Regions from separate parts of the Oceanobacillus sp. FSL W7-1293 genome, predicted to be linked through region 3. Evidence: a T-box and tRNA genes for the amino acid it is inferred to sense, from the RefSeq annotation. Region 3 holds a T-box; the other regions hold tRNA genes.
The links. The T-box of region 3 lies ahead of leuS (leucine--tRNA ligase). A T-box ahead of a tRNA ligase gene usually reads a tRNA of that ligase, here a tRNA-Leu.

Region 1: it has a tRNA-Leu gene. The T-box ahead of leuS (leucine--tRNA ligase) is inferred to sense a tRNA for this amino acid. The anticodon was not compared.
Region 2: it has a tRNA-Leu gene. The T-box ahead of leuS (leucine--tRNA ligase) is inferred to sense a tRNA for this amino acid. The anticodon was not compared.

What each region holds. Positions count from the first base shown of each region.
Region 1 covers NZ_CP150212.1:1,141,429-1,149,113, reverse strand. The annotation lists gene MKY65_RS05730 (GyrI-like domain-containing protein) at 1-305, opposite strand, end outside; gene MKY65_RS05725 (type 1 glutamine amidotransferase family protein) at 579-1,166, opposite strand; tRNA gene MKY65_RS05720 (tRNA-Leu) at 1,727-1,810, opposite strand; tRNA gene MKY65_RS05715 (tRNA-Leu) at 1,823-1,910, opposite strand; tRNA gene MKY65_RS05710 (tRNA-Lys) at 1,921-1,996, opposite strand; tRNA gene MKY65_RS05705 (tRNA-Gln) at 2,091-2,165, opposite strand; tRNA gene MKY65_RS05700 (tRNA-Asp) at 2,173-2,249, opposite strand; tRNA gene MKY65_RS05695 (tRNA-Glu) at 2,278-2,349, opposite strand; tRNA gene MKY65_RS05690 (tRNA-Ser) at 2,366-2,456, opposite strand; tRNA gene MKY65_RS05685 (tRNA-Asn) at 2,463-2,537, opposite strand; gene MKY65_RS05680 (SprT family protein) at 2,799-3,251, opposite strand; gene MKY65_RS05675 (catalase) at 3,699-5,192, shown strand; gene MKY65_RS05670 (Tex family protein) at 5,299-7,458, opposite strand; gene MKY65_RS05665 (SpoIIE family protein phosphatase) at 7,591-7,685, opposite strand, start outside.
Region 2 covers NZ_CP150212.1:86,952-94,636, reverse strand. The annotation lists rRNA gene MKY65_RS00500 (16S ribosomal RNA) at 1-960, opposite strand, end outside; tRNA gene MKY65_RS00495 (tRNA-Ala) at 1,155-1,227, opposite strand; tRNA gene MKY65_RS00490 (tRNA-Pro) at 1,252-1,328, opposite strand; tRNA gene MKY65_RS00485 (tRNA-Arg) at 1,330-1,406, opposite strand; tRNA gene MKY65_RS00480 (tRNA-Leu) at 1,410-1,498, opposite strand; tRNA gene MKY65_RS00475 (tRNA-Gly) at 1,506-1,580, opposite strand; tRNA gene MKY65_RS00470 (tRNA-Leu) at 1,606-1,690, opposite strand; tRNA gene MKY65_RS00465 (tRNA-Lys) at 1,694-1,769, opposite strand; tRNA gene MKY65_RS00460 (tRNA-Thr) at 1,785-1,860, opposite strand; tRNA gene MKY65_RS00455 (tRNA-Val) at 1,865-1,940, opposite strand; rRNA gene rrf (5S ribosomal RNA) at 1,952-2,067, opposite strand; rRNA gene MKY65_RS00445 (23S ribosomal RNA) at 2,209-5,130, opposite strand; rRNA gene MKY65_RS00440 (16S ribosomal RNA) at 5,328-6,889, opposite strand; gene lysS (lysine--tRNA ligase) at 7,360-7,685, opposite strand, start outside.
Region 3 covers NZ_CP150212.1:3,466,179-3,473,863, forward strand. The annotation lists rRNA gene MKY65_RS16940 (16S ribosomal RNA) at 1-122, opposite strand, end outside; gene MKY65_RS16945 (rhodanese-like domain-containing protein) at 584-892, opposite strand; gene MKY65_RS16950 (hypothetical protein) at 1,013-1,771, shown strand; gene leuS (leucine--tRNA ligase) at 1,870-4,284, opposite strand; T-box leader at 4,395-4,618, opposite strand; gene MKY65_RS16960 (class I SAM-dependent methyltransferase) at 4,857-5,429, shown strand; gene MKY65_RS16965 (hypothetical protein) at 5,438-5,827, opposite strand; gene MKY65_RS16970 (gamma carbonic anhydrase family protein) at 6,331-6,858, shown strand; gene metK (methionine adenosyltransferase) at 7,219-7,685, opposite strand, start outside.

The DNA of each region.
Region 1 (7,685 bases), 2.3 Mb from region 3:
TCAATACTTTCACCATTATACTTTGCTACTAGATAGGTCATTTCAGGTATATTAATCTCAACCATGTTATCAAGCAGAGGTTGCTTGTCCTGTACTTCATAAACAGAATAGTAAGTAAAACCATCTGGTCGAAGGTGATAAGATAAACCGAGCCTTATTCCAGGATTCACAGGATAATCAAACTCTTTCACTCTGCTCATTGAGTTTTCAATCACCGTTTTTATCGTTTCAAAATCAGTAAAAGAAACATCGCATTTCAAACCCATTGCACGATATGCCGGAAGCGTTTTAATTTCATATTCCATATTATGCTTAAAGCTCCTCTCTTATTAGTAATAAAATACTACTTTTTTTCAACCTACTATAATGAACGGCCTTATGTCAATGTAAACGATCAACAAAAGAAATCGCTTACTAGATAAAAAAGGGGGGCAATTCACCAGTCACTCTTCTTCCAACAATGACCAAAAAATGTTCAGTTACATCTGTATATTCTTCTCGACAAATACTGGACTGATTCAGGCAAAAAAAGCACACATTTTACATTGATTAAACAATCCATTTCAAGCAAAAATGAACTAAAATGGACCCCCATATTTTTCACAATAATGATAAAATCCATACTTATACATATACATCATTCTTTTAATGTTTTCAGAAGTATCAAATGCAACCAATTCCAAAACTAAATGCGTAAATTCAATAGGAGCTGTTCCGTTTGCAGTGACTAAATTTTTATCTTTTACTGCTTGCTGCTGAAAAAAACTGCTCTTAGCATGATAATTCTCATAGTCATTCCAAGCATCAACAGAATTCCCCGTATGATTATAATCATTTAGAAAACCATTTTTTGCTAAATAGTCAACTCCACCGCATATAGCACCTAGAGGTATATTATTTTGAAATGCAGTTTTGATTAAATGGAAAAGCTTTTTATGATCATTATTCCATGTATTCCCGCCTACCATTACCAATAGATTAAAATCCTCAGGTTCCGAACCAATGATATAATCGACAGCAGTTTTAAAACCGCCAATGGAACTTACCGTATCCTCTAAAGAAATCGTATGAACCGACCAATCCTCACTCTGATTTAATGTTGATGATAAATAAGCACCTTCCCAATCTGCGTATTCGTCCAGGATAAGAAATAAAGCCTGTTTCATAAGCATCACACCACCCGTTAATAATTTACAACCTTGCAGTGATTGCCTCATTTAACTCATTTATAAAATCGCTACATTCTTATTTATTAAAGTAATTATACCAAAAAAGATTTATATTATGAATATTATAAATTTTTTATTGAGCTGGTTTATTGGGTTTACATTCTTTCAAGTCAATATGTTCCAGCAACTAGAGATATTTTTAACAGGCGCATCGAAAAATTGGTGAACACGTTAACCTTGAAGCTATCTACTGACATGATTTAAGGTATTCTCCCGTTGCTTTACTAGTTCCTCAAGGCGAAGAACACGTAACCTTTAAAGAACGCCTGGGTCGCTCATCCATTACTATGATAATTAATGTTTAGTTGTTCTCTAGTAAGCAAAGAGAAACTGCTGATAAATTAGATGATTTATTCTAAATCCAAACATTGCGATTTTACCATATATTTACATGGCATCGAAATGGCATCAGTAAAACAAAAAAGCACCCATAGAATGAGTGCATAAAAAAATATCAAAGGTCTGGAACCCTTGATATGACTGGTTTTTACATATGATGCGGTCGGTGGGATTTGAACCCACACGGGTTATTCACCCACCAGGCCCTCAACCTGGCGCGTCTGCCATTCCGCCACGACCGCATGATATAAAAATGGTGCGGATGAAGGGAGTCGAACCCCCACGTCCTTAACGGACACTGGAGCCTGATTCCAGCGCGTCTGCCAATTCCGCCACATCCGCAAAATAAAAATGGTGAGCCATGAAGGATTCGAACCTTCGACCCTCTGATTAAAAGTCAGATGCTCTACCGACTGAGCTAATGGCTCCTATATATGACAGGTCATTATTTATAGTCCCTATCAATAAAAAAATACTATTATCTGTAATAGTATTATCATGTATTCCTTCTAAAAAAGAAAATGGCTGGGCCACCAGGATTCGAACCTGGGGTACACGGGATCAAAACCCGATGCCTTACCGCTTGGCTATGGCCCAACTATAATGGCGGTCCGGACGGGACTCGAACCCGCGACCTCCTGCGTGACAGGCAGGCATTCTAACCAACTGAACTACCGGACCAATTATTTATTTTGATTTCTTAGAAAGATGACCCGTACGGGATTCGAACCCGTGTTACCGCCGTGAAAGGGCGGTGTCTTAACCGCTTGACCAACGGGCCATTATGAAAATTAAAATGGCGGAGAAGGAGGGATTTGAACCCTCGCGCCGCTTACACGACCTACACCCTTAGCAGGGGCGCCTCTTCAGCCACTTGAGTACTTCTCCAAATAATGGCTCCACAGGTAGGATTCGAACCTACGACCGATCGGTTAACAGCCGATTGCTCTACCACTGAGCTACTGTGGAATATAAAAGTAATCAGTCACTATCTATGTAATATCCTAATTACGCAACAACAAGAAATATCATACAATATATCCTGTTTTTTGTCAACAAAAACTGTTAAATTTCTTAAAAAGTTTTTTTGCTTAGAGAGTTATTCAAAAATCCAAGCCATTCGACAAAGCTGCAGACAGGACATTCGCAATGAATGAAAACTGTCATTTCATATCAGCTACATTAATTTATCATGGATAATATTATTCGTCAATACTTAATTGAAAAAAATTAAATCAGATGTAATTTCCCCCTGCATTTTCCACATCGGTACCTGGATACATCCACTTTCCTTACTCTTTTATAAACCATTTTACATTTTTGGCATTCATATGTATGCCGGTAACGCTGCTGATTCGAAGGAAGCTGTTTACAATGACGGGGAGAGCCTGTTTTTGCAAGCAATTCTCTAAAATCTTTATCCCGATGCTGGTAACCTTTTCCTTCAATATGCAAATGATAATGACAAAGCTCGTGCTTTATAATCCCGTGAAACTCTTCCTTATCAGATTCCAGTACATATTTGGGATTCAATTCAATTAATCGTTTACTCGGGATATATCTTCCGCCAGTTGTCCGCAGACGGGAGTTAAATCGTACTTTGTCCATAAACGTTTTATTAAAGAAAGCTTCTGACAACTGGTTAACTAACTGATACAATTCTTCATCCGGCATTGGGTTCATACGTTTCATCCTCCAACATAAAAGAACATTTCATTATTTTAATATTTTTCTTACCTTCCTTAACCATTCCAAAACGTACCTCTTTTATTATACGCCATCAGAAATTTCAACAAAAACTGTTTAACTGATGACAACTTATTTTAACATAAAGAAGGAGCTATCGGAACATTTATTCTCTATATAATACTACCTCATTCCTCTTATTTATTCTCATTTACAAAACGTAATTGAGAAAGAGTAGAATCATTTATTCAATATATTATTTTATTTTAAAAGAAAACAGCATGTTGCTAGTATTTGTTTAGAAATACGACTTTAACCGGCAAGAAAGACTTCTATATAAGATTAAAAAAATGTCATTCAAATTAAACAAGAATATTAATAGCAATCTACTATTTATTATGTTATTATAATAATTGTATTTAATATATAGGAGGGAAACTATCTATGAGTGAAAAAAGAAAAATGACCACTGCATTTGGCGCTCCTGTTCCAAATGATGATGATTCTAAAACGGCCGGTAAACGTGGTCCATTATTAATGGAAGATTTTTGGTTTCTTGAAAAGCTTGCACACTTTGATCGTGAAGTAATTCCTGAGCGCCGTATGCACGCAAAAGGATCCGGAGCTTATGGAACATTAACGATTACTAACGACATTACTAAATATACAAAAGCAAAAGTCTTCTCTGAAGTCGGGAAGAAAACAGACATGTTTATCCGTTTCTCTACCGTAGCTGGGGAACGCGGAGCTGCTGATGCAGAACGCGATATCCGCGGTACTGCGATGAAATTCTACACAGAAGAAGGAAACTGGGACTTAGTCGGTAATAATACGCCTGTATTCTTTATGAGAGACCCTAAACGTTTCCCAGATTTAAACCACGTTGTAAAACGTGATCCAAAAACAAATATGAAGAATGCTGATGCAAACTGGGATTTCTGGTCTAATTTACCAGAAGCACTTCATCAGGTAACTGTTGTTATGTCTGACCGCGGGATTCCAAAATCTTACCGCAACATGCACTTATTCGGAAGCCATGCATACAGCTTATATAATGAAAATAACGAGCGCGTATGGGTGAAATTCCACTTCAGAACACAGCAAGGTATCGAAAACCTTACAAACGAAGAAGCTGCAAAAGTTGTCGGTGAAGACCGCGAAAGTCACCAACGTGATTTGTATACTGCTATTGAAGAAGGAAACTTCCCTAAATGGAAAATGTACATTCAGGTTATGACTGAAGAAGAAGCTAAAAATATGCCTTACAATCCATTCGATTTAACAAAAGTATGGTACAAAGATGAATTCCCGCTTATCGAAGTTGGCGAATTAGAACTGAATAAAAACCCGGAAAACTATCATGAAGAAGTAGAACAGGCTGCATTTGCTCCTACAAACATTGTTCCTGGCATTGGTTTCTCTCCAGATAAAATGTTGCAAGGCCGTCTATTCTCTTATGGAGATGCACAGCGCTACCGTCTAGGCGTGAACCACTGGCAAATCCCTGTTAACTATCCGAAAAACGCGAAAAACTTCCACCCATATCATCGTGACGGTGCAATGCGTGTTGTCCCTTACACTGGCGGACAAGTCAGCTACAGCCCGAACCAATATGGAGAATGGGAAGACAGCAAAGAGCATCAGGAGCCTGCATTACAGCTGGGTACAGATGTAGATGCTGATTACTTTGATTTTGATGAGGACGACGCGTTTTACTACGAACAGCCTGGTAAGCTATTCCGCTTAATGTCTGATGAGCAGAAACAAGCTCTTTTCCAAAATACAGCGGATGATATTGCTCCAGCAACAAAATCAGTAAAACTTCGTCACATCAATAATTGCTATAAAGCTGATCCAGAATACGGAAAAGGCGTTGCAGAAGCAATTGGCATCTCTCTTGATGAAGTGGAAGCTGCTAACGAAGAATCTGTAAAATAATAGCAAATAAAAAAGACCTCTCCTAATCTAAGGCGAGCGTCTTTTTTTATGGTTGAAAAAGGGGAACTTCCCAGCATGGAAGCTCCCTTATCTTATTTATATATCTTTATTGAATCATTGAAAGCGCGATTCTTCCTTTTTGAACATTTACATCATCGACCCAGACGGTGACTACATCACCAACAGAAGCGACATCCATGGGATGCTTGACGAACTGCTTGGACATCTTAGAGATGTGCACAAGACCGTCCTGTTTAACACCAATGTCAACGAAGACTCCAAAATCAACCACATTCCGCACCGTTCCCTGAAGCTCCATGCCAGGTTTTAAATCTTCCATATTCATGACATTTTTCTTTAATAGCGGCTGTGGAAAATCATCACGCAAGTCACGTTCCGGTTTGCTTAATGCCTCTAGAATGTCCTCTAATGTAGGCAAACCAATCTCCAATTCATCTGCGACTGCCTGCTTGTCTATTCCTTCTATCTTTTGCTGTAAGGGCGCTGTCCCTAAAGCTTGCTCATCAAAGCCAAGCTTATTCAATAATGCTTTCACATGTGGATAGCTTTCCGGATGGATTGGAGTACGGTCAAGCGGCGTGTCCCCATCTACAATTCTCAAGAAGCCAATGGCCTGCTCGTATGTTTTCGCTCCAAGCCTTGGTATTTTCTTTAATTGCTTGCGGCTGGTAAATTTCCCTTCCTCTTCCCGTTTTTTGATCACATTATTTGCAACGGTTTTACTTAAACCAGATACATACTGCAGAAGCGAAGAAGAAGCTGTATTCACATTAACACCGACTTGGTTAACCGCTGTTTCCACAACGAACGTCAATGAATTGGACAGCTCTTTTTGACTGACATCATGCTGATATTGACCAACTCCGATAGACTTCGGATCAATTTTCACCAGCTCGGCTAATGGGTCCTGTACCCGTCTTGCAATAGATACTGCACTTCTTTCTTCTACTTGTAGATCAGGGAATTCCTCTCTTGCTAGAGCGGAGGCAGAGTACACACTTGCTCCTGCTTCATTTACAATAATATACGGAATATCCAGCTTGTTATTTGTTAATACATCTGAAATAAATTGCTCTGTTTCCCGTGATGCTGTACCATTTCCAATTGCAACCAGCTCTACATCAAATTGATTTATTAAGCTGATAACCACCTTCTCTGCGCCCTTCACATCTTTCTTTGGAGCAGTCGGGTAAATCACATGGATTTGATGGACTTTCCCCGTTTCATCCACAATCGCAAGCTTACAGCCAGTACGAAAAGCCGGGTCCACTCCTAAAATGACTTTCCCTTTTAATGGCGGCTGAAGTAGTAGATTCCTTAAATTAACAGAGAAAACTTCAATTGCCTGTGCTTCCGCTTTTTCTGTAAGTGCACTGCGGATTTCTCTTTCCACGGAGGGTTCAATCAACCTTTTATAACTGTCCTCTACAGCTGCTGTTAATAATTCCTTCATATACTGCGGGCACGTTTTTTTAATTACCTTTTTCTCTAAATAGGCAATTATTTTATCCACAGGCGGTTCTACCTGTACTTTTAAAATTCCCTCTTTTTCTCCGCGGTTAAGCGCAAGAATACGATGGGAAACTAATGAGCGAACCGTTTCACTATATTCATAATACATCTCAAAAATCTGTTTTTCATCTGCTGCTTTATTTTTCTCTTCAGATTGGATGGTTCCTTGCTTCATCGTGGCATCACGAATAAATTCACGGTAAGCCGGTTCATCAGAAATCCATTCTGCGATAATATCATTTACTCCCTGAAGCACCTCTTCTACGGTGTTTAGCTCATGTTCTTCAGAGAAATACTGTGTAGCTTCCTGTTCTAAATCAAGTGATTCGCTCTGCTCCCAAATAGCTTGGGCAAATGGCTCTAACCCTTTTTCCTTTGCGATAGTAGCTCTTGTACGGCGTTTTTGTTTATAAGGGCGATACAGGTCTTCTACTTTTTGAAGCTGCGTCGCTTTTTCAATGTCGTTTCTTAATTCATCTGTCAGCTTACCTTGTTCTTCAATGATACGAAGTACTTCTTGTTTTCGTTCAGACAGGTTAAGGACATATGTCCACCTATCCTGTATCTCTTTTATTTTCACTTCATCCAATCCGCCAGTTGCTTCTTTCCGATATCTTGCAATAAACGGAACAGTATTCCCTTCATTTAAAAGAGAAATCACTTTCGAAACAGTGTTTCCTTGAATATTGGTATCTTTTGATACGATTGCAATTAATTTTTCATCTGCACTCACTGTTGCTTCTCCTCCTTACTCTATGTTCTATTGTATCAAATTAAACGTGCCAGTGCTTTCTGACACAACAAAAAAAGATTGATTTATAATCAATAACAAATGAATCCATGTTCATGTTATTGTGATTATAAATCAACCTTTTACTCCTTTGTATCTAATTGCCAGTAATGTTGTGTCATCCTGTCTGTTACCGTCACAATGCTGTGCATACGTCTCCGTAATCTGCT
Region 2 (7,685 bases), 1.5 Mb from region 3:
CTTGTGCGGGTCCCCGTCAATTCTTTTGAGTTTCAGCCTTGCGGCCGTACTCCCCAGGCGGAGTGCTTAATGCGTTAACTTCAGCACTAAGGGGCGGAAACCCCCTAACACCTAGCACTCATCGTTTACGGCGTGGACTACCAGGGTATCTAATCCTGTTCGCTCCCCACGCTTTCGCTCCTCAGCGTCAGTTACAGACCAGAGAGTCGCCTTCGCCACTGGTGTTCCTCCACATCTCTACGCATTTCACCGCTACACGTGGAATTCCACTCTCCTCTTCTGCACTCAAGTCCTCCAGTTTCCAATGCACGTTTGCGGTTGAGCCGCAAGATTTCACATCAGACTTAAAGAACCGCCTGCGAGCGCTTTACGCCCAATAATTCCGGACAACGCTTGCCACCTACGTATTACCGCGGCTGCTGGCACGTAGTTAGCCGTGGCTTTCTGGTCAGGTACCGTCAAGGTACGATCAGTTACTATCATACTTGTTCTTCCCCGACAACAGAGTTTTACGATCCGAAAACCTTCATCACTCACGCGGCGTTGCTCCGTCAGACTTTCGTCCATTGCGGAAGATTCCCTACTGCTGCCTCCCGTAGGAGTCTGGGCCGTGTCTCAGTCCCAGTGTGGCCGATCACCCTCTCAGGTCGGCTACGCATCGTCGCCTTGGTGAGCCGTTACCTCACCAACTAGCTAATGCGCCGCAGGCCCATCTGTAAGTGACAGCAAAAGCCGCCTTTCAACTTTCCATCAGGTGATAGAAAGTGTTATCCGGTATTAGCTCGCGTTTCCGCGAGTTATCCCAGTCTTACAGGCAGGTTGCCTACGTGTTACTCACCCGTCCGCCGCTCGTTCCACGAACTTCCCTCCGAAGAGTTCCGTTCGCTTCCCGCGCTCGACTTGCATGTATTAGGCACGCCGCCAGCGTTCGTCCTGAGCCAAGATCAAACTCTCCATAAAAGTGTTTGAAACTTTAGCTTTCAGAAGTCAACTTCTGACTTATTTTTTAAGAAAAACGAGGTGTTTTTCTTCTTTCGTACTGGTTGTTTTGTTCAGTTTTCAAAGAGCAATTTGTTTCTGTCGTTTTTAGCGACAAGATATAATTTACCATGTTTGTAAATCATTGTCAACAACTTTTTTAATAAATTGTTGAGTGGAGCCTAGCGGGATCGAACCGCTGACCTCCTGCGTGCAAGGCAGGCGCTCTCCCAGCTGAGCTAAGGCCCCATAGATAAATTCAGTTATATTTAATGGTCGGGAAGACAGGATTCGAACCTGCGACCCCTTGGTCCCAAACCAAGTGCTCTACCAAGCTGAGCTACTTCCCGATGGCGCGCCTGAGAGGAGTCGAACCCCTAACCTCTTGATCCGTAGTCAAACGCTCTATCCAATTGAGCTACAGGCGCTTATGGTGCCGAGGACCGGAATCGAACCGGTACGGTAATCACTTACCGCAGGATTTTAAGTCCTGTGCGTCTGCCAGTTCCGCCACCCCGGCAATATTTTGGAGCGGAAGACGGGATTCGAACCCGCGACCCCCACCTTGGCAAGGTGGTGTTCTACCACTGAACTACTTCCGCATATTGCTTTTTAAATTGAAAATAGTGGTGCGGGTGGAGGGACTTGAACCCCCACGCCCGAAGGCACTAGATCCTAAGTCTAGCGCGTCTGCCAATTCCGCCACACCCGCAAATGGTGAGCCATGAAGGATTCGAACCTTCGACCCTCTGATTAAAAGTCAGATGCTCTACCGACTGAGCTAATGGCTCCTACAAAAAGGAAAATGGTGCCGGCCAGAGGACTTGAACCCCCAACCTACTGATTACAAGTCAGTTGCTCTACCAGTTGAGCTAGGCCGGCATAATGGTGGAGGATGCAGGGCTCGAACCTGCGACCCCCTGCTTGTAAGGCAGGTGCTCTCCCAGCTGAGCTAATCCTCCGGATTGATAAAGCCTGGCAACGTCCTACTCTCGCAGGGGGAAGCCCCCAACTACCATTGGCGCTAAAGAACTTAACTTCTGTGTTCGGCATGGGAACAGGTGTGACCTCTTCGCTCTCGCCACCAGACAACAAAATATGTAACTTGAAGATGTTTCCTGAAAAACAAGGACAAGTTATATTATATGCATTTTAGAATAAAAATGCAACACTTTTTTTCAAGAATTTGCACCCTGAAAACTAAATAAGAGTAACGTGACATGAAAAAACTTAGATAAGTCCTCAATCGATTAGTATCCGTCAGCTGCACGTGTCGCCACGCTTCCACCTCGGACCTATCAACCTCATCGTCTCTGAGGGATTTTACTCACTTAAAGTGATGGGAAGTTTCATCTTGAGGGGGGCTTCATGCTTAGATGCTTTCAGCACTTATCCTTACCACACGTAGCTACCCAGCAATGCTCCTGGCGGAACAACTGGTACACCAGCGGTGTGTCCATCCCGGTCCTCTCGTACTAAGGACAGCTCCTCTCAAACTTCCAACGCCCACGACGGATAGGGACCGAACTGTCTCACGACGTTCTGAACCCAGCTCGCGTACCGCTTTAATGGGCGAACAGCCCAACCCTTGGGACCGACTACAGCCCCAGGATGCGATGAGCCGACATCGAGGTGCCAAACCTCCCCGTCGATGTGAACTCTTGGGGGAGATAAGCCTGTTATCCCCGGGGTAGCTTTTATCCGTTGAGCGATGGCCCTTCCATGCGGAACCACCGGATCACTAAGCCCGACTTTCGTCCCTGCTCGACTTGTAGGTCTCGCAGTCAAGCTCCCTTCTGCCTTTACACTCTTCGAATGATTTCCAACCATTCTGAGGGAACCTTTGGGCGCCTCCGTTACCTTTTAGGAGGCGACCGCCCCAGTCAAACTGCCCGCCTGACACTGTCTCCGAACCGGATTACGGTCCTGGGTTAGAATGGTCATACAGTTAGGGTGGTATCCCACGGATGCCTCCACGTAAGCTGGCGCTCACGCTTCAAAGGCTCCCACCTATCCTGTACAAACTGCACAAACATTCCATATCAGGCTACAGTAAAGCTCCACGGGGTCTTTCCGTCCTGTCGCGGGTAATGCGCATCTTCACGCATAGTATAATTTCACCGGGTCTCTCGTTGAGACAGTGCCCAAGTCGTTGCACCTTTCGTGCGGGTCGGAACTTACCCGACAAGGAATTTCGCTACCTTAGGACCGTTATAGTTACGGCCGCCGTTTACTGGGGCTTCGGTTCAAAGCTTCGCTCCGAAGAGCTAACTCTTCCCCTTAACCTTCCAGCACCGGGCAGGTGTCAGCCCCTATACTTCGCCTTTCGGCTTCGCAGAGACCTGTGTTTTTGCTAAACAGTCGCTTGGGCCTATTCACTGCGGCTCACTCACAAGTGAGCACCCCTTCTCCCGAAGTTACGGGGTCATTTTGCCGAGTTCCTTAACGAGAGTTCTCCCGCTCACCTTAGGATTCTCTCCTCGCCTACCTGTGTCGGTTTGCGGTACGGGCACCTATGATCTAACTAGAGGCTTTTCTTGGCAGTGTGAAATCAGGAACTTCGGTACTCTATTTCCCTCCCCGTCACAGCTCAGAATCATGTCAGACGGATTTGCCTGTCTGACTTCCTCGCATGCTTGGACGCACATCCATCGGTGCGCACTCCTTATCCTCCTGCGTCCCCCCATTGCTCAAACAATCATGAGGTGGTACAGGAATATCAACCTGTTGTCCATCGCCTACGCCTGTCGGCCTCGGCTTAGGTCCCGACTAACCCTGAGAGGACGAGCCTTCCTCAGGAAACCTTAGGCATTCGGTGAAAGAGATTCTCACTCTTTTTTCGCTACTCATACCGGCATTCTCACTTCAAAGCGCTCCACCAGTCCTCACGGTCTGACTTCACTGCACTTTGAACGCTCTCCTACCATTGTTCGTAAGAACAATCCGCAGCTTCGGTGATACGTTTAGCCCCGGTACATTTTCGGCGCAGCGTCACTCGACCAGTGAGCTATTACGCACTCTTTCAATGATGGCTGCTTCTAAGCCAACATCCTGGTTGTCTGTGCAACGCCACATCCTTTTCCACTTAACGTATACTTTGGGACCTTAGCTGGCGGTCTGGGCTGTTTCCCTTTCGACTATGAACCTTATCACCCATAGTCTGACTCCCAAGTGTAAGTAACTGGCATTCGGAGTTTGACTGAATTCGGTAACCCGGTAGGGGCCCCTAGTCCAATCAGTGCTCTACCTCCAGTACTCTCTATCTTGAGGCTAGCCCTAAAGCTATTTCGGAGAGAACCAGCTATCTCTGTGTTCGATTGGAATTTCACCGCTACCCACACCTCATCCCCGCATTTTTCAACATACGTGGGTTCGGGCCTCCAGTCAGTGTTACCTGACCTTCACCCTGGACATGGGTAGATCACACAGTTTCGGGTCTACGACCGCATACTCATTCGCCCTGTTCAGACTCGCTTTCGCTACGGCTCCGTGTCTTCCACTTAACCTTGCATACGATCGTAACTCGCCGGTCCATTCTACAAAAGGTACGCCGTCACCCATTAACGGGCTTCGACTACTTGTAGGCACACGGTTTCAGGTTCTATTTCACTCCCCTCCCGGGGTGCTTTTCACCTTTCCCTCACGGTACTGGTTCACTATCGGTCACTAGGGAGTATTTAGCCTTGGGAGATGGTCCTCCCGGATTCCGACGGAATTCCACGTGTTCCGCCGTACTCAGGATACACTCCGGAGGAAATTCTTTTTCGATTACAGGGCTGTTACCCTCTTTGGCTGACCTTTCCAGATCGATTCATCTAAAGAATTTCTTTGTCACTCCAATGGAATGTCCTACAACCCCAAGAAGCAAGCTTCTTGGTTTGGGCTCTTTCCGTTTCGCTCGCCGCTACTCAGGAAATCGATGTTTCTTTCTCTTCCTCCAGGTACTGAGATGTTTCAGTTCCCCGGGTCTGCCTCACCTATCCTATGTATTCAGATAGATGTACTGTTCCATTACGAACAATGGGTTCCCCCATTCGGAAATCCTCGGATATAACGTTTACTTACAACTCCCCGAGGCATATCGGTGTTAGTCCCGTCCTTCATCGGCTCCTAGTGCCAAGGCATCCACCGTGCGCCCTTATTCACTTAACTAAAGTTTTTGAATAAGATGGCTGATTACAGAATGTAATCAGTTGTGTCGCTATATCAATAGCTTTTTTGCCTTATTTTTAAAGTTTGATGTCGTTGTTACTCTTATTTAGTTTTCAAGGTACAAGCTTCCTTTGAGAGAATTGCTCTCTCAAAACTGAACCAAACAACCACGTACGAATTCCGTTATATATCCTTAGAAAGGAGGTGATCCAGCCGCACCTTCCGATACGGCTACCTTGTTACGACTTCACCCCAATCATTCGTCCCACCTTCGGCGGCTGGCTCCAAAAGGTTACCTCACCGACTTCGGGTGTTACGAACTCTCGTGGTGTGACGGGCGGTGTGTACAAGACCCGGGAACGTATTCACCGCGGCATGCTGATCCGCGATTACTAGCGATTCCGGCTTCATGCAGGCGAGTTGCAGCCTGCAATCCGAACTGAGAACGGTTTTATGGGATTTGCTGGACCTCGCGGGTTCGCTTCCCTTTGTTCCGTCCATTGTAGCACGTGTGTAGCCCAGGTCATAAGGGGCATGATGATTTGACGTCATCCCCACCTTCCTCCGGTTTGTCACCGGCAGTCACCTTAGAGTGCCCAACTGAATGCTGGCAACTAAGATTAAGGGTTGCGCTCGTTGCGGGACTTAACCCAACATCTCACGACACGAGCTGACGACAACCATGCACCACCTGTCACTTTGTCCCCGAAGGGAAAACTCTATCTCTAGAGTGGTCAAAGGATGTCAAGACCTGGTAAGGTTCTTCGCGTTGCTTCGAATTAAACCACATGCTCCACCGCTTGTGCGGGTCCCCGTCAATTCTTTTGAGTTTCAGCCTTGCGGCCGTACTCCCCAGGCGGAGTGCTTAATGCGTTAACTTCAGCACTAAGGGGCGGAAACCCCCTAACACCTAGCACTCATCGTTTACGGCGTGGACTACCAGGGTATCTAATCCTGTTCGCTCCCCACGCTTTCGCTCCTCAGCGTCAGTTACAGACCAGAGAGTCGCCTTCGCCACTGGTGTTCCTCCACATCTCTACGCATTTCACCGCTACACGTGGAATTCCACTCTCCTCTTCTGCACTCAAGTCCTCCAGTTTCCAATGCACGTTTGCGGTTGAGCCGCAAGATTTCACATCAGACTTAAAGAACCGCCTGCGAGCGCTTTACGCCCAATAATTCCGGACAACGCTTGCCACCTACGTATTACCGCGGCTGCTGGCACGTAGTTAGCCGTGGCTTTCTGGTCGGGTACCGTCAAGGTACGATCAGTTACTATCATACTTGTTCTTCCCCGACAACAGAGTTTTACGATCCGAAAACCTTCATCACTCACGCGGCGTTGCTCCGTCAGACTTTCGTCCATTGCGGAAGATTCCCTACTGCTGCCTCCCGTAGGAGTCTGGGCCGTGTCTCAGTCCCAGTGTGGCCGATCACCCTCTCAGGTCGGCTACGCATCGTCGCCTTGGTGAGCCGTTACCTCACCAACTAGCTAATGCGCCGCAGGCCCATCTGTAAGTGACAGCAAAAGCCGCCTTTCAACTTTCCATCAGGTGATAGAAAGTGTTATCCGGTATTAGCTCGCGTTTCCGCGAGTTATCCCAGTCTTACAGGCAGGTTGCCTACGTGTTACTCACCCGTCCGCCGCTCGTTCCACGAACTTCCCTCCGAAGAGTTCCGTTCGCTTCCCGCGCTCGACTTGCATGTATTAGGCACGCCGCCAGCGTTCGTCCTGAGCCAAGATCAAACTCTCCATAAAAGTGTTTGAAACTTTAGCTTTCAGAAGTCAACTTCTGACTTATTTTTTAAGAAAAACGAGGTGTTTTTCTTCTTTCGTACTGGTTGTTTTGTTCAGTTTTCAAAGAGCAATTTGTTTGTCGTTGTTTCAAATTGGCGACTTTATTAATTTATCACATCTGCAATTCATTGTCAACAACTTTTTAAAATTTATTTTGTTGTTAATCTGTTGAATCGTTTGTGTGATGCGCATTGCGTTATGCAACGATAATAAATTTATCATGATTCCAAACCGAAAGCAAGTCTTTTTTAAAATAAAATGGTACAAGTTAAATATTTCTATAATTCATTTTATTGGAGCAGCTTTAAAACCCCTTGATAAATCACTATTCTCAAAGATTTTTGCCTCTTTCATCCCTTACGTATACATACAAAAGCACCGACAGAAGAGTAACCTTCCGGCGGTGCTTCTAACAATAACATAATGGTTAATTAACGATTTTTCATTTGCGGGAATAACAGTACGTCCCGAATAGAAGGCGAATTTGTTAACAGCATTACTAAACGGTCTACTCCAATTCCTAAACCGCCAGTTGGTGGCATACCATATTCTAATGCTTCTAAAAAGTCTTCATCCATATAATGTGCTTCATCGTTTCCTTGATCTCTTTCTTTTACTTGCGCTTCAAAACGCTGACGCTGATCAATCGGGTCATTCAGCTCACTAAAGGCATTAGCATGCTCTCTTCCTACAATAAATAACTCGAAACGATCTGTAAAACGTTCATCCTCTTTGTTCTTTTTAGCGAGAGGAGAAA
Region 3 (7,685 bases):
CCGTCCGCCGCTCGTTCCACGAACTTCCCTCCGAAGAGTTCCGTTCGCTTCCCGCGCTCGACTTGCATGTATTAGGCACGCCGCCAGCGTTCGTCCTGAGCCAAGATCAAACTCTCCATAAAAGTGTTTGAAACTTTAGCTTTCAGAAGTCAACTTCTGACTTTATTTCTTTAAGAAAAACGAGGTGTTTTTCTTCTTTCGTACTGGTTGTTTTGTTCAGTTTTCAAAGAGCAATTTGTTTGTCGCTGTTTCAAATCAGCAACTTTATTAATATATCAGATAACCAATGCTGCGTCAACAACTTTTTTATAAAATTATTTTTACAAAAGCGTTAACTCAACGTTGGAAATTTATTATATCATTATCGACAAATTAAGTCAACACAAAACGAGAAAATTTCTTTTTATCTAACTGAAGGGATTAAATAAAGCTGTATTATGTCCTTTTTTGTACTCCCTTCATTAAATTATAAATCTCGTATAGTCTGGTTACTTTACTCCTGCTAAACCTAAAAATCCCGCGAGATTTTATTTTCCCGCGGAATATCTTCTATAAAGTCTATATATTCATCACACTTATGGAATTATTTAATAATAATTTCTCCATCCCACTCCAGCATTCCGCCGCTCATGTTTGATACATTAAACCCTTGCTCTTGTAAAAAAGCGGTAGCGTTGTGGCTTCTTCTTCCAGACCGGCAAATCATAATATATTCCTTATCTTTATCTAATTCCTCATAAGCAGCCGGTATATCGCCTAAAGGAATATGCAAAGCATTTTCAATGATTCCTTGCGCTACTTCTTCATCTTCTCTGACATCAATCAACTGAATATTATCGTTTTCTCTGATAGTATCCACTTCTGCCGGGGTAAGCTCTTTTATATCTGCCATTTTCTCTCATCTCCTTCTATTTTCCTTCTTTATTATATTAAATGCATTATGAATAGGATTCAAATCGTTTGATTAAACTAAGGCAAAACTTAATCATTTTATGAATAGAAGGTGTTATTGATGGCTTATATCAGTTTATTGTTTTTAGCTCTCTTTTTCGCTCCGGCAGAAGCAGCTTCAAATGATACGATGCTAATCCAAACGTATGAAGAGGATGTTACAGGAGATGGAGAGAAAGAACTGTTAGAGTTAAAAGGAAAATTATTTGCTGCAGATGGTGTTTATTATCAAGATATTTGGGTTGAGATTTCCAGTCCTTCTACTGATAAAACATGGCGGATAAACTATGGCGGAGGCTACGATCCCGAATTACATTTTGCGGATTTAACTCACAGCGGTGTCATGGATATTCTTTATCAGAGTCCTACCGGCGGAAGCGGCGGATTATATACTTCTCAGTTAAATCAATGGGAAAAAGATGATTTTATCGAGCTTCCACTTCCAATAGAGCAGCCGGTAAAAGGGGAATTTATGGATGGTTTTCGAGCGTCCATTCAATTGCTTCCAAATGAAGACCCCATCATTTTAGATGTCTCGGGTCAAAAAGAAGAATATATCCGCTTAAAGCTATACGATAAGCAGGGTAAACTTCTGGAACCTACAACACTCATGATTGATCCTGTTGCATTTTTTGACATCATTGACTTAGACGATGAAGGTCAAAAAGGTCTTAAAAGCTTTCAGCAAATAAGTGGTGCTTATCATGCAGACGGAATTGGAACCGTGGAATCGATTTGGATGTATGATGAGGAGAAATGGATGCTGCTAGAAACAGACTTGCAAACAGATCTTCCGCGTTTGGATAATTCCTCCAGTTAGTATTTTTTATAAAGAAAACATAGAAAAACCGGACTATAATCAATTCCCGCCAAGCGAATTATGATTATAGTCCGGTTTTCAGTTAGAGAAAAAATGGATTAATTAGCTACAACATTAACAAGTTTATCTGGAACAACAATCACTTTTCGAATTGTCTTTCCTTCCAGCCATTTTTTTATACTTTCTTGATTTAAAGCCAGTTTTTCAAGGTCGTCTTTTTCAGTGCCTGCTGGAACGCTTAGTTTCGCACGTACCTTGCCCATCACCTGTAAAACAACCTCTACTTCTTCTTCCACCAGCTTCGATTCATCGTAAGCAGGCCAGCCAGCAAGGCTTATAGAATCTTCATTGCCTAGCTTTTGCCAAATCTCTTCACACATATGCGGAGCGACTGGAGAAAGAAGCTTCACAAAGCCTTCTGCGTAATTTTTCGGGATTGATTCAGCTTTGTAGCATTCATTCACAAATACCATCATTTGAGAAATACCAGTATTAAAGTGAAGATTCTCAAAGTCCTCTGTCACTTTCTTAACCGTTTCATGATAAACCTTATCCAATTCTGTTGCAGCTTCATCTGTAATCTTATCTGTTAATGAATTATCATCATTGATATACAGTCTCCAAACACGATCCAAGAAACGCCGGGATCCATCTAAACCATTTGTTGACCAGGCAACAGAAGCATCTAATGGCCCCATAAACATTTCATATAATCTTAACGTATCTGCGCCATGAGAAGAAATAATATCATCCGGATTAACAACATTTCCTTTTGATTTACTCATTTTCTCATTACCTTCTCCAAGAATCATCCCTTGGTTAAATAATTTTTGGAAAGGCTCCTTCGTGGAAACAACTCCGATATCATAAAGGAATTTATGCCAGAAACGTGCGTATAACAAGTGAAGCACGGCATGCTCTGCTCCGCCGATATATATGTCGATTGGAAGCCATTCTTCCAATGCTTTTGGATCAGCAAGCTGTTCCGTATTATGCGGATCAACATAGCGCAGGAAGTACCAGCAGCTGCCGGCCCATTGCGGCATCGTATTTGTTTCTCTTCTGCCCTTCATTCCTGTTTCCGGGTCAACTACATTTACCCAATCTCCATTCGTGGCAAGCGGAGATTCTCCAGTTCCCGATGGTTTAATCTCGGTCATTTCCGGAAGTTCCAATGGAAGCTCCTCATCCGGCACAGCAGTCATGCTGCCATCTTCCCAATGAATGATCGGAATCGGCTCTCCCCAATAACGCTGCCTTGCAAAAAGCCAGTCACGCAAACGATACGTGATTTTCTTTGTTCCTTTTTTATTTTCTTCCAGCCATTCAATCATTTTAGAAATAGCCTCATCTTTATCCAGTCCATCTAAAAATCCAGAATTAACATGGGGGCCGTCTCCTGTATAAGCTTCCTCATCTATATTTCCGCCAGCGACTACTTCTCTGATTGGCAGATTAAATACAGAAGCAAATTCATAGTCACGCTCGTCATGTCCAGGAACTGCCATAATTGCTCCGCTTCCATAACTCATCAATACATAGTCTGCTACCCAAATCGGCATCTTCTCTCCATTAACAGGATTAATCGCATAGGCTCCCGTAAATACACCTGTTTTTTCTTTGGCAAGATCTGTACGCTCTAAATCAGACTTCGTTTGTACGTCATGTAAATATTTTTCCACAGCTTCTTTTTGTGCTGCGGTTGTAATTTTTTTAACAAAATCATGTTCTGGTGCCATAACAGCGTACGTTGCTCCGAACAATGTATCCGGACGTGTTGTAAATACAGTAAAGGTTTCCTCATGTCCTTCAATGGAGAAGGTCACCTCAGCCCCTTCTGAACGCCCAATCCAGTTACGCTGCATTTCCTTCAGGCTTTCCGGCCAATCCAATTCTTCCAAATCAGAAAGCAGTCGATCTGCGTACGCCGTTATTTTAAGCATCCACTGCTTCATCGGTTTACGGACTACCGGATGCCCTCCGCGTTCACTCTTCCCATCAATTACTTCTTCATTGGCAAGCACCGTTCCAAGAGCAGGACACCAGTTGACAGCCACTTCATCCATATAAGCCAAATCATTTTCATAAAGCTTTTTGAAAATCCATTGTGTCCACTTATAATAATGGGGGTCTGTTGTATTGATTTCCCGGTCCCAATCATAAGAAAAGCCTAACTCTTTAATCTGTCTCTTAAAGGTTTGAATATTTGCTTCTGTAAATTCTTTAGGGCTATTTCCTGTATCAATGGCATATTGCTCTGCCGGAAGTCCAAAAGCGTCCCAGCCCATCGGATGCATAACTTCATATCCTTGCATTCTTTTCATTCTGGCTAAAATATCTGTTGCCGTATAACCTTCCGGATGGCCAACGTGCAGCCCTTGGCCGGATGGATAAGGGAACATATCAAGCGCATAAAATTTCTCTTTATTAGAAAATGTATTTGTTTTGAAAGTTTGATTGTTATCCCAATATTTTTGCCATTTTCTCTCGATTTCCTGATGTTGAAAGCTCATTATAATCCTTCCTTTCGTCCTGACTCTTATATCGTTCAATCACATACGGCACGGACATCTATATCCTGATTTTTTATAAAATCAGGTATAAAAAAAGCCACTCATCCCAATAAAGGGACGAGAAGCTGTGATTATTCCCGCGGTACCACCCAAATTAACGCTAAAAAGCGTTCGCTTGACATCGGTAACGTTGATGAAACGACAGTAATTACTCTGATTTCATTACTGCAAACTAAAAAGGTGAGTTCATACGTCTATCAGTAGCAGTTTTCACCACCCACCGCTTCTCTAAAACTGATAAAACCTATTACTAATCCTTTTTCATCGTCTTTCATTTTATGATAGATACTGGAATTATAATGAAATAAATATCCCGTGTCAAGTTGACCTGACGTATCTTACTTCTTAGTATACACTTATTTTTATAATTGGAAACCATATCTCGAGGAAAAATATAATACAGACTGTTGACTATTCAATTGAAAGCGGAGCAATAAACATTTTACCGTTTTTCTTGTTATAATGAAATACAGCATATTTACATTGGAAAAAATACAGAAGGAGACAGTAACATGCTATTAAATGTTTTAACCTGCGCACATACACTTTTAAAAGAAAGCCTGAAAGAAGGAGATACAGCTATCGACGCGACCTGCGGAAACGGACATGATACATTATTTTTAAGCCAGACTGTCGGTCCTTCCGGCAAGGTATATGGATTTGATATCCAGGAGCAGGCCATTCAAAATACGAAAGAGACACTTTACAAAAATGGCTGTCATAATGTATCCCTTATTCAGGACAGCCATGAAAAGATACATAGCAATATTAAAGAAGATATTTTCGGCGGTGCTATTTTTAACCTTGGCTATTTACCAAAAAGCGATAAATCAATAGTTACGAAAGCGCCCTCCACCATCGCCTCGATTGAAGCGATATTGGAAAAACTGAAAACAAACGGTCTGGTCGTTCTGGTTATTTATTATGGGCATCCGGGCGGCGAGGAAGAAAAAGAAGCGGTTCTTTCTTACGCCTCACAATTAAATCAAAAAGAATATCAAGTGCTCAGGTACCAATTTATCAATCAGCAAAATCAAGCTCCGTTTTTAATCGCTATCGAAAAAAAGAAACGCTCTGTGTCATAGAGCGTTTCTTATGCAATTCCTAAAAATAGTAATCGAAAGAATAAATTTAAGAAATGCCCGGCTGTCATGATAATAAATATAATAAAAGAAATCATGAGCGCACGGGATCGAAGTGTCTTATATTTTTTGGGATAGGGAATCCAAATATAAGCTGATACAACCATGAGCGGGACAGAATATAAATATCCAAATAGATAAACCCAGTCGCGCAATGCAGAAAGTTCGCCCAGTTCAGGGTCTTGCAGGTTGTTCAACTGATTCATATATCCGGCTGCAAAAATAATAGTTAACAAAATAAAATAACCAAATGTTGTCAGACGCAGCCATTTTTGCTCATCGCTTATCAGTATATAGACACCGATAAAAAATAAAATCCCTATTACAATTTGAATCAACATGAAAGTACAACCCCATTTTTAACGATAAATCAGTTCTCTGCGCCACATGCAAAACTTTCTCTCTCTGTAAAAGTCCGCCTGTTTGTATGGATGCCCCATTATCCATAGCCAGATTAAAACAGATTTATACAATTACTTATTCCAGTTATTACTGGAACATCTGTTACTGCTCCCATTGTCAAATCAACAACGTGGAAATTACTTAGAATAGTGTTCCTGTTTATCTCTTTATGTTATTACTATCCTTAAGTAACCAGCTTATTTATTCTACCATAAAAAGATGCGTATCTGTAGAGGATAAAAAGAAATATATCTACATTCAAACTTATTATCCACATCAAACAAATGGCTTAGAATATATGCCTACAATTAGGAGATTGCGATAGGAATAACAATTCTTTCTCCTTCATTCAGTACCAAAATCAACTCATTTAGAGCTGCCTTTCCAGATAATATTTCCTTTGATATACTTTAATCAATATGACTGAGTTGGAGGAATACAGATGATTGAATCATATAAAGGAATAACCCCGTCTATTGATTCTGCCGCATTCATTGCCAAAAATGCGGTAATCAACGGGGACGTGACGATTGAAGAAGAAGCAAGTATTTGGTTCCACACGGTGATTCGCGGTGATGTGGCACCGACAAAAATCGGCAAGCGTACCAATGTTCAGGACCTCTCTATGCTGCATCAGAGTCCTGATATGCCGTTGATTCTTGAAGATGATGTAACTGTCGGACATCAAGTCACCTTGCATTCTGCGATTATACGCCATCATGCGCTGATTGGCATGGGTTCTATTATTTTAGATGGCGCAGAGATTGGGGAACATGCTTTTGTCGGCGCCGGGAGCCTGGTGCCGCCGGGCAAAAAAATACCGCCCCGCACATTAGCTATGGGCAGGCCGGCTAAAGTGGTCCGTGAATTAACCGATAAAGACTATCAAGAAATGGACCGCATCCGTAAATCCTATGTGGAAAAAGGACAATATTATTTAAAAGAAACAAACATGGGCGGAAAGGAATAAAACCAGTTTCCTTCCATTATAAAGAAAAACCAAGAACACCGCTTGGTCTTTAAAACATCAGTGTTCTCGCCGAAGAGATATCCGCTGCGACGGGCTTCGGTGGGGCGAGTAATCGCAGTCCCAGTGGGAAGACCCCGCAGGAAAAAGTGTTCTTCTTTTTTTACCCTCGGGGCATAAGTACGACTTTAGCTCTGTCTGCGCCTGATGGCTTGCCAATCGCTAAGTCTTCTTTATCGAGGAGGCTGAGCTCAAGCCCACGGAAAGCGGAGTGTATTTCTGGAGCGGCTATATTCAGCATTTTTTATATACTTTTATTCTTTAAAGAAAAACGTCAGGCATCTTCAGACACCTGACGTTTTTTTATTTTGCAGTCAACGCTTTTAATTCTTCTACTTTATCTGTTTTTTCCCATGGGAATGTAATATCTGTACGTCCGAAATGGCCGTAAGCAGCTGTGTTTTTAAAAATTGGTCTTCTTAAATCAAGCATGCGGATAATACCTGCCGGCCGCAAATCGAATAGCTCCCGGACTGCTTCCACTAATCTCTCTTCACTGACTTCCCCTGTACCGAATGTATTGATTGAGATAGAAACGGGCTGGGCAACGCCAATCGCATAAGCCAGCTGAACCTCACAAGAATCAGCAAGACCTGCAGCAACAATATTTTTAGCAACATAACGGGCCGCATACGCAGCAGAACGATCCACTTTCGTTGCATCCTTACCGCTAAAAGCGCCGCCCCCATGTCTGGCATAGCCTCCATAAGTGTCTACAATAATCTTTCTTCCGGTCAAGCCGACATCGCCTTGTGGACCGCCTAAAACAA